Thermocoleostomius sinensis A174: one gene and its partner. The protein of the gene in region 1 interacts with the protein of each later gene in a pairwise test. Links are inferred from orthologs where the notes say so. Each region holds a gene or a part of one and is shown in the gene's direction. Other genes may lie near its edges.

The links.
Region 2: the proteins of OXH18_RS12535 (region 1) and priA interact in binary tests that used the Escherichia coli proteins (3 or more experiments, as listed by UniProt). The link is inferred for Thermocoleostomius sinensis A174 from one-to-one orthologs.

Annotation. Positions count from the first base shown.
Region 1 is NZ_CP113797.1:2,906,664-2,910,836, forward strand. Bases 1-2,878 are described here. They hold OXH18_RS12535 (single-stranded DNA-binding protein), read left to right. Parts: upstream 1-1,195; coding sequence 1,196-1,561; downstream 1,562-2,878. Other genes in these bases: OXH18_RS12530 (rod shape-determining protein), read right to left, coding at 1-812; psb35 (photosystem II assembly protein Psb35), read right to left, coding at 1,650-1,850; OXH18_RS12545 (DUF1830 domain-containing protein), read right to left, coding at 1,903-2,277; OXH18_RS12550 (hypothetical protein), read left to right, coding at 2,868-2,878. In the rest of the region: more of OXH18_RS12550, read left to right, coding at 2,879-3,380; tal (transaldolase), read left to right, coding at 3,520-4,173. UniProt on the Escherichia coli protein: Plays an important role in DNA replication, recombination and repair. Binds to ssDNA and to an array of partner proteins to recruit them to their sites of action during DNA metabolism. Acts as a sliding platform that migrates on DNA via reptation.
Region 2 is NZ_CP113797.1:1,448,105-1,453,897, forward strand. Bases 1,474-4,678 are described here. They hold priA (primosomal protein N'), read left to right. Parts: upstream 1,474-1,868; coding sequence 1,869-4,478; downstream 4,479-4,678. Other genes in these bases: OXH18_RS06300 (ferredoxin), read right to left, coding at 4,528-4,678. In the rest of the region: OXH18_RS06290 (RNA polymerase sigma factor, RpoD/SigA family), read right to left, coding at 1-378; more of OXH18_RS06300, read right to left, coding at 4,679-4,977; OXH18_RS06305 (DUF1257 domain-containing protein), read right to left, coding at 5,127-5,513; OXH18_RS06310 (DUF2997 domain-containing protein), read right to left, coding at 5,574-5,783.

The DNA of each region.
Region 1 (4,173 bases):
TCAGCCGCCAATTCTGGAGGAGTACGCTCCAGAGTGCGCTTGACCGCTTCAATAATAACCGATAGCGGTTCTGACATTGCTTCTCGAATCTCGGCTCCCTTCACTGTCACTGTCCGAGGTAGACCAGAGAGCAAGTGCAACCCGCGCACATCCATCAAAATGTCATCATCGTCATCGAGTGGATAGGCAGAGCCGATCGTGATCTTGATTTCTTCAGCGGTTCGCTCCCCAATCACTAGGTTGTGTACCTTCTTCATGTAGTTAAGGATAGCTTCACTTAACTCATCGCCAGCGACCCGAACTGACTCGCTCAGCACAGTGCCTTGCAAACTTAGAACAGCGACTTCGGTCGTGCCACCACCAATGTCAATAATCATATTGCCCGTTGGTTCTGCCACAGGTAGGCCTGCCCCGATTGCCGCTGCCACAGGTTCATCAATCAAGTACACATCACGAGCACCCGCTTGGGACGCAGCCTCCATCACTGCTCGTCGTTCTACACCTGTCACCCCACTGGGGATACCAATGACAATTCTAGGGGCGATTAAACCCGTGCGTCCTTCATGTACCCGACGAATAAAGTGCTTCAACATTAACTCGGCGGTATCGAAGTCGGCAATAACTCCATCACGAAGGGGGCGCAACGCCACCACATTGCCCGGCGTTCGTCCCAGCATCTTCTTTGCATCTTCACCAACGGCCAAGGGAACTTTATCCTCTTGATCGATGGCTACTACAGACGGCTCTTGCAGGACAATGCCCTTACCAGACACATAGACAAGCGTGTTGGCGGTACCGAGGTCGATACCCATGTCGCGTGAGAATGAGAAGCGATTGAAGAAACCCACTAATTTCCTAAGCTCCCAAAACGAGTGGTCTTGGTTGAATGTTTACAACAGCAAAATTCACAAAGTGGATTTTATTATGTTTTCAACTTACCGTCTAGTCATTTTGTTAAACTAATTTATCACTTTAGTTTACTCTTTACCTTCTAACTGTTTAGCTTCTAACGATTTACCGTCGAGTTAGCGATCGCATCTTTTAGAAGTAGCCGTCAGACTTTAGCAAAACCGTTTGGCTAGTTGTTCAATTATTTGTAGTTGAGTGCCATTTTTGCCTAAATTATCTAAAATGAAAGGTAAAAGAATAATACTTTTGTACTAGTCGCATTGGGTCAAGCCTTTTTGGAGAAGCTATGAGTCTTAATGTCGTTACATTAGTTGGGCGGGCTGGTCGAGATCCAGAAGTACGCTACTTTGAATCTGGAAGTGTGGTTTGCAAACTAACCTTAGCGGTCGATCGCGCCCGCCGCAACAGCGATGAGCCAGACTGGTTTACTCTAGAGATGTGGGGGAAAACAGCAGAAGTAGCGGCCAACTATGTCAAGAAAGGCAGCTTGATCGGCATTACAGGGGCACTGAAGTTCGATCGCTGGCAAGATCGCAGCACTGGAGCCGAACGTACTAGCCCCATAATTCGTGTAGATCAACTGCGATTGTTAGGTTCCAAGCGAGACAATGAAGCGGGAATGGCAAGCTTTGCAGGAGACGACGAGTTTTAATTCAAGGAATTGTCAGCAAAAAAATAGAGCATAGTCTAGCTATGCTCTGATTTCTATCTAAAAGGAACTCGTATTAATAGAATATCAATTACACCTTCGGATTTTCAGAATCTACTTCCGGAACAATATCAGGGCGCTCTTTATCTTCCCAACCCGGAGGGCGCTTGGAATTATACCAGGCAATTGAACCGATCGTTGTAGCTGCAATAAAACCAACAATAAGGACTAGTGTAGCTGATATAGGGAAATGAGGAGCTTGCGAAGCTACTTCTGCTACTAAAGATGTCATAGGTGAACCCTCTTAAATTATGTCGTAATCGAGTTTTAGACTACCAGTCGAGTTAGAACAGAGCATCTTCCTTTATGGAGATCTTAGATAATCCCATGAAGCTAGAGGTGTTGTCTAGGCAATTAGCTTCAGAAATGATCAATCTATTGCCAGTTTCAGGCTGTTGTACGGCTAATTCTTGGCACAGGATGCGATCGGTCACAATCGCTTGCATCAGTTCACTTGTGAATACTTCAAGTTGGGCTTCCGGCAACGCATCAAAGAGAATACGCTGATTAGGGAATACTACTTTCTCAAAATAGAAATCGCGAACGTTTGTAATTTTAATGATTTGAATATGAGGTGTAGTGTTGTTATAACTACACAGTATTTTGTGTTTGTGGCGTTTGGGAAAGGCGGAAAGGACTTGATGCGGGGGCTGAAACATGATGACGAATCCTCTGGAATAGACAGCAGTCGAGTAATGACAGGAGTAACTAACATTAAGAAAACCTTATCTATTTTCACAGATGGTTACGTCTGTCGTAGGAGGGATCAAGGTTTTCAGTATCGTCATAGAGGAAAGACGAATTTGTTTTAGTTGGGGAGCAATTTGACCAGAATATTTAAATTAACTGAGCACCGATCGCAGGACCTCAAAAGTACTTGCTTAGATTACACCTACTGAAGAAACTGCAAATCGTGTATTTTACGGTTGTTGCGATCGATCAATTTAATACCAAAGATTAGTGCGATATAACGATAGCTATCTTCTGTCATCTGTACCTTTCCTTACAATTAATTAACGGCATAGGTGATCAAACTAGATAGGTCTAACTTGCTTTCCAAGCATTAATATTGCTCATCAATTAATGACGAGCCGCCCTTGAGGTTCTAACTAGAGAGTGACGGTACGATCGGCATAAGGTGATCTTCTGATAGAGGCGAGAGAGGGGACGCAATTTGTAGGGTGGTATAAGCTATCTAAACAATCCAAAATAAGCGTTTGTAAACACAATTTGTAGATACGATAGAGATATGAATTACCTGGTGGCTGTTCTAGCCGATCGGATTCGAGCAGAAGCAGCATACTCTGCGTTAGAAGAGAAAGGTCTACCAAATCAACAAATCAGCATTGTTGGAGCAGGATATCAGAGCGCTGATGAATTTGGCTTGATTGACCCAAATAGCCAAGCTGGTAAACGATCGGGGCAGTTAGCTTATTGGTTGATCCCGTTTGGATTTGCGGCGGGTTATTTGTTTAATTTGCTAACGGGCATTGAAATTATCGGCTGGCTGGGACCACTGGGAAACCACCTCCTGGGTGGGCTGTTGGGGGCAGTCTCCGCTATATTGGGGGCGCTATTTGTTGGAGGTGCCGTGGGTTGGACGGTGGGCAGTGGTGATGCTTTGGTCTACCGCAATCGCATAAACAGTGGCAAATATTTGATCGTGGTAAAAGGTGACGAATCGATAGTACAAGCAGCCACTCCTATTCTGCGGCAATTTGAGCCTGAGAATCTTCAGGGTTATACCGAATCCACTAAATAAATTGCAGATCAGTGGTATTCAGTAGTGTTCAGATAGCACCTCAACGTTGGTAGGCAAAAGCACTACCGAACAGGCAGCAAAGAAGTTTACAACGTTTGATAGTTGATCCGAAATAGTTGAAATGAGAGGGACAAAATCAATGGCAACTGATCCACTTCTCAAAATTCGGGAGTCTGGTCAAAGTATCTGGATGGATAACTTGAATCGTCAGCTAATTCAGTCTGGCAAATTAAAGCAAATGGTCGAGGCTGGTAAAATCACGGGTCTTACGTCAAATCCGGCCATTTTTCAGAAGGCGATATCTAGCAGCGATCTCTATGATGCAGATATAGAAGCAGGCATTAAAGCTGGACGATCGCCAGTGGAAATTTACGAGTCGCTAGTTTTCGATGATATTCGCAAAGCCTGTGATATTTTTCAACCCGTTTATGAAGCAACGGATGGGCTAGATGGCTACGTTAGTATTGAAGTGTCGCCAAACTTGGCACGAGATACGCAAGGCACGATCGATGAAGCTCGCCGCTTTTATCAAGCAATCGATCGACCGAATGTCATGATTAAAATTCCAGGTACACCGGAAGGTTTTCCTGCGGTTGAACAGGTAATTGCTGATGGCATCAACGTCAACATTACATTGCTATTCTCGGTAGAAAGCTATGAAAAGACCGCTGAAGCTTATATGCGAGGATTGGAGCGGCGGGTAGACCAGAATCAGTCCATCCACAAATTGGCCTCTGTGGCTAGTTTCTTCTTGAGCCGCATTGACACGAATGTGGACGATCGTATTCAAGAG
Region 2 (5,793 bases), 1.5 Mb from region 1 along the record:
TAGGCCCAAAGCTCCTTCTTGAATCAAATCCAGGAATGGTACGCCACGATTGAGATAGCGCTTGGCGATGGACACCACCAGCCGTAGATTCGATCGAATCATCTTGCGCTTCGCTACCCGACTGAGATACAGCCGATGTTCTAATTGGCGCTCTGTTAAGTCTAGAGATTTGGCAATGTCGGCCTTCGTCGCAGGACGATCGAGTTCTTTCTGAAGCCGTTCGCGTAGCTCTTCAATCTCACCGAGAAACTTGACTCGACGCGCCAACTCAATTTCTTCATCGGGTTTCAGCAGGGGATAGCGAGCCATTTCCTTGAAGAAAGCGCCCACAGCATCGTCTGAGACCGTTTTGCGATATCCCGATGCTCGGCTAGACATAAGTTCGCTTAATTCGCCCTCAAATCCAATGATGACACCGGGTTCACCGTCGCTGCGGTCATCTGAAAACCCCATCTCTTGCAGGTCGGACTCTGGCGAAAGAAAGTCAGTTTCAGAGAGGTTGATTAACCCAACTAAGTCAGTTGAGTCTTCAAACGAGTCACTCATTCTCCGATCGGAATTATGATTGTATAGGGCTGTCATATCTACTTCGATTTAGTGCAATTAGTGCAATTAATTGGGGAGATAGCTGCAAAGAATGTGTTCAGTTCAACCAGTGCTTAATCAACCAGCGTTTTAGACGAGATTTGTAATCACAACGAACCCTTATCCAGTTGAACCGCGTTCCACCAACCATCAGTTAAACAAATGTGTTTGTCGAGACAAACGATGTCATTCACGGTCGTCTATATCAGTAAAATTTGATGAGGGACATCGAATGTTTTAGAAGAACACTTCAAAAACGTCGATAGGTTTGCTTTGTTGTTAAGGTTGTTTGCTGAACCCTAATTCATTTCTAATTCATTTAGATCTACCCTAACTTTCGGGCGGCTAGCTGTAAGTTGATACAACTATTTATCTCAGCTTCGGTTTCTAATTAAGAAACCGCTGATGACTGAGATACAGATCAAGCTGACTGTGTAGGTCTAGCAGCACTAGGACTAACGCTACAAAGACCTGAGAGAATTAGACTAATAATGCCTATCTCTTGCGCTAACCCTACCGGAACCAGCCGATCGAATTGTCTATCTGACTACATTTCTAGCCAAGATGTATCTGGCAGATTTTGTGTTTGCTACACCAAACTCTCAGAAAGAATGGTCTTTCTTGGCAGTGCTCTGAATTTGTCAGGTCTCTGGCAATCCAGCTACAGGGCAAGGGATTATCTCCTTAGATGCAATCCAAAAAATGAATTCACTCTGAGCGCTTTCAATCGACGAACATTGTGAAACTAACGTGAGTACCACCTCATTTAACTGGTTTATTCATTCAACTGTGTGGTAGCGGGAAGAAGTTTAACTTCATCCTGGCGAATCGTCCATCCAAGTTAATTTAACTTAACAATATTTGCGGTTGTCTCCTGTAATCAAATTGTTAATCAAACTGTAGAAGATTTGAAAAGTTGTAGAAAATTGTCTGTATGCAACGCTCCTCGAAAAACAGAACTGGTTTTTATTGTCTTTTTTTATACGTTTGAGCTTGCTTTTTAGTTAAATTCCTCTAGTGCTTCAGGCAAGGCTGCTCAAAACTTGCTACCTTAATCTAGAGAAATGGTCAAAACTAGCCAGCCACATTCTTGCCGGGTGGTATGTACAGGGTTGCATTAGTTTTGTCTATTGTTTTTTGTTCGTCTCGTCGCTATTCTTAATTCCTCTGTGGTAGTAGATCGGGGCTTTATCGTCTTTCAGTATCGTTTTTCAGTCACTACTGATTCCTCAGATTCTATGCTCCGTCGCCCTGGCTTTACTCATTGTTGATTGCTCGATCGCATGTATTCAAATTTACTTGAACCTTCCCTATCCCCCCGGCGATCTGTTTCGTCGCTCGCCGAACCCAACAACCGTTACCCGACGGAAGGAGGTTGGGTTGAAGTGTTGGTCGATTGTCCTGGTGCAGAAGGGTTATATACCTACGCTGTTCCACCGCATTTACAGGTGCGATCGGGTGATATTGTGAGTGTGCCCTTCGGTGCTCAGCAAGTGGGAGGAATTGCCATTCAACGCCTGAGACAACTCAGTGCTGATCGTGATCCGGCAACAATGCGTTCAGTTGAGGACGTGATTAGTCACGGTTTTTTTCCACCTACTTACTGGGAATTGTTACAGCGAGTCGCTCAGTATTACTGTACGCCTCTGATTCAGGTGGTGCGAGTCGCTCTGCCGCCTGGCTTGTTGGGGCGATCGCAACGGCGCATTCGTCTCACTGCGGCGGCGCCGTTCCCCCCTATCAGGGAAGTACTATCTCCCACCGCTCAACAACTATTGACGTTGCTGCAAGCTCAAAAACAGGGCGATTATTCCTGGCACTATTTGCAGCGGCAAGTCCGCAGTGCCAACCGGGGGTTAACAGAACTGCTTCAGCGTGGGTGGGTAGAAAGCTATTTGGAACCGCCGTCTGTAGTTCGTCCTAGACAGCGCCAAGCTGTGATGCTAGCCCATCAACCGTCCATTCCATCCTTAAGTGGACAGCAGCAAGAAGTGCTGGCAATTCTGCGCCGACAAGGGGGGGAAATGTGGCTACAAGACTTGCTCCAACAGGGGCAGGTTAGCTCATCGGTGGTGAGAACCCTAGAGCGCAAGGGCTGTGTGGTGATTCGATCGCAGGAAGTGTTGCGCTTCGATGCAACTGTGCCGGTGGTTCCCGATCAGCCCAAAGCATTGACAGATGAGCAAGCAGAGGTTCTAGCTACCCTTAAGGCTTTGACAGGGCATGCCCAAGTGCTGCTGCATGGTGTGACTGGATCTGGCAAAACTGAAATCTATCTCCAGGCGATCGCGCCAGTGTTGCAGCGCGGACAGTCAGCCTTAGTGCTCGTTCCCGAGATTGGACTCACCCCCCAACTCACGGATCGATTTCGGGCCCGCTTTGGATCGGCGGTGCATGTGTACCACAGTGCCCTGTCCGATGGAGAGCGCTATGACACGTGGCGACAGATGCTAGAGGGTACGCCACAAGTTGTGATTGGCACACGATCGGCGGTGTTTGCCCCGTTGCCTCAGCTAGGGGTAATTATTTTAGACGAAGAACACGATGGTAGTTTTAAGCAAGACCAGCCCGTGCCTTGCTATCACGCTCGCACAGTGGCACAGTGGCGATCAAAATTGGTAAATTGCCCGCTGATTTTGGGATCTGCCACTCCCTGCTTAGAAAGTTGGGTGGAAGCAGGAGGGAGGGAAGCGAGGGAAGACAGAAAAGATATCTCCCGGTTGTTCTTTCCTTCCTCATCTTCCTCATCGTTGACATCGCCTCCGCCTTCCCTGTATTTATCTCTGCCGCGCCGAATTCACGATCGCCCCATGCCACCGATTGAAGTCGTGGATATGCGGCGAGAACTGCACCAGGGCAACCGATCAATTTTCAGCCGATCGCTGCAAGACGCACTACAAACCATGCGCGATCAGCACCAGCAAGGATTACTGTTCATTCATCGACGTGGACACAGTACGTTTGTCTCCTGTCGCAGTTGTGGGCACGTCATGGAGTGTCCGCACTGTGATGTCTCTTTGACGTATCACCAAACCCAACTGGGCGGACACGAAACCCTGCGCTGTCATTACTGCGGCTATGGGCGATCGCATCCATCTCGCTGTCCGGTCTGTGACGCTCCCTACCTGAAGCATTTTGGTAGCGGTACCCAGCGCGTCATGCAAGAATTGGCTCAGCATTTTCCTTCCCTGCGCTGCCTTCGGTTTGATAGCGATACTACTCGCGCCAAAGGGTCACATCGCGCTCTATTGACTCGCTTTGCGTCCGGTGAGGCAGATATTTTAGTCGGGACACAAATGTTAACCAAAGGTATTGACTTGCCACAAGTCACCTTGGTAGGGGTGGTAGCGGCTGATGGTCTCTTACATCTTGCAGATTTCCGTGCCAGTGAACGAGCCTTTCAAGTGCTAACCCAAGTGGCAGGTAGAGCCGGACGGGGGGCTGATCCAGGACGAGTGATTTTACAAACCTATTCTCCTCAACATCCGGTGATTGAAGCCGTTGTTCAGCAAACCTATCCCTTGTTTGCCGAGGCAGAACTGCAACAGCGGCAAGCTTTGCATTATCCTCCCTATGGTCGCTTGGTCGCCTTTCGCCTCAGCGGCTTTGATGCCGAAGCCGTGCAGCAGACTGCCACTGCCCTCGCCCATCATCTACGATCGCGCTTAGAGGCAGAATTATCCACTTCCACATCCGGCCAGACCCCTTTCTATGAACTGCTAGGACCGGCACCAGCGGCCATTGTCCGGGTGGCACGGCGTTATCGCTGGCAACTACTGTTAAAATTTTCCACGCATTATGAGATTGGGTTGCCAACCTTGACCGAGCTACGATCGCACTGTCCCGCGGGTGTCAGTCTCACCATCGACGTTGATCCGCTGCGATTGTTGTAAACGCTATAAACTCTAGGGTCGCTTTAGGGCCAATTTCCAATTTCAGCCCCTAATCCTGCTTGGGACGCCGCTTACGTCGATTAATCAATGCCCGATCGACCGGAAACCCTGCCACTGGCATGACCTGATATTTGCGTTCGTCTTCCAGTTTGCGCAATTCCGTATAGTCTACCCAATGAATACAATCAACCGGACAAGTATCAATTGCCTCTTGAATCACATCTTCAGCATCCCCATCTTGCCGAATCACCCGCGATCGACCATAGTCTGGCTCAATATAAAACGTATTGCGAGCGACGTGGGCACAGTGTTTACAGCCAATGCAGGTGATTTCATCCACATACACACCCTTCTGCCGTATGACGCCCCCCAGTTCCGGCTCTAATCCGGTACGATCGTCGGCATGACGCCAATTTCCACCTAATTCGGGTTCTAGTCCCGATGGTGTTGCTGGCAGCCCATTCGCGATCGGCTCTATTGGTACGGAAAAATCACTCATTGCCTTGCTCTATCCATTGACAGCTTGAAACGCACTGCTCTGGGACATAACCCACCAGAGAGCATCAAGTATCGAGAAAGCACCAAGGACTGAGTGCTGAGTGACGCTCCCTAACTCAGTCTCAGTCCTCCATTCTCAAACTACCTGGTCTAGGCGCTCCAGCGTTGTACAACCAAGCGAATCGAACCGTCTTGATTCTGCTGTTGCTCTGCCACATGGAACCCTTGACGTGCTGTTTCCTTAACAACCGTGTGGTATGCATAGCGCTGAGTAACCCGATTGACAAACCCCTCCACTGACAACGGCTGTTGCCAATATTGCAAGTCGGCTACTAGTTCGTACTGATCATCATTGCGGCTAAAGCCGACATCGTATCCGTTCGCTTGCTCAATCACAATCTCTGCATCATGGGTTTGTCCTCGATACCCACGAATGGGTTGAGGTCCGGGCTTCCAGTTAATATTCAAATCGGTCAGGGCCGCTTGCAGAGACGTGAGATCACGGATTTGAGTTTTGATCTGAGTAAAGTGTGACATGGGAGACTTTATAATGACTTCGCTTGGACTAGGGGAACAGGAAATGAGATGCCAAACCATCTACCACTCGCTGTAAGTGGTTTGAGAATAGGCAGAGTTTGATTGTTGAACTGGCTGAGCGTAGTATTCAGAAGTCGTTTCTTGACTAACGACGCGACCCAACTGGGCTTCGATCGCCGCCGTGACATCTGCACAGGATTTACCGACAATTCCTGTAACTTTCTCTTGAACTCGACCATCTGGATAGATGATGAACTCCAGACTTTCCATGTTTGCTAAC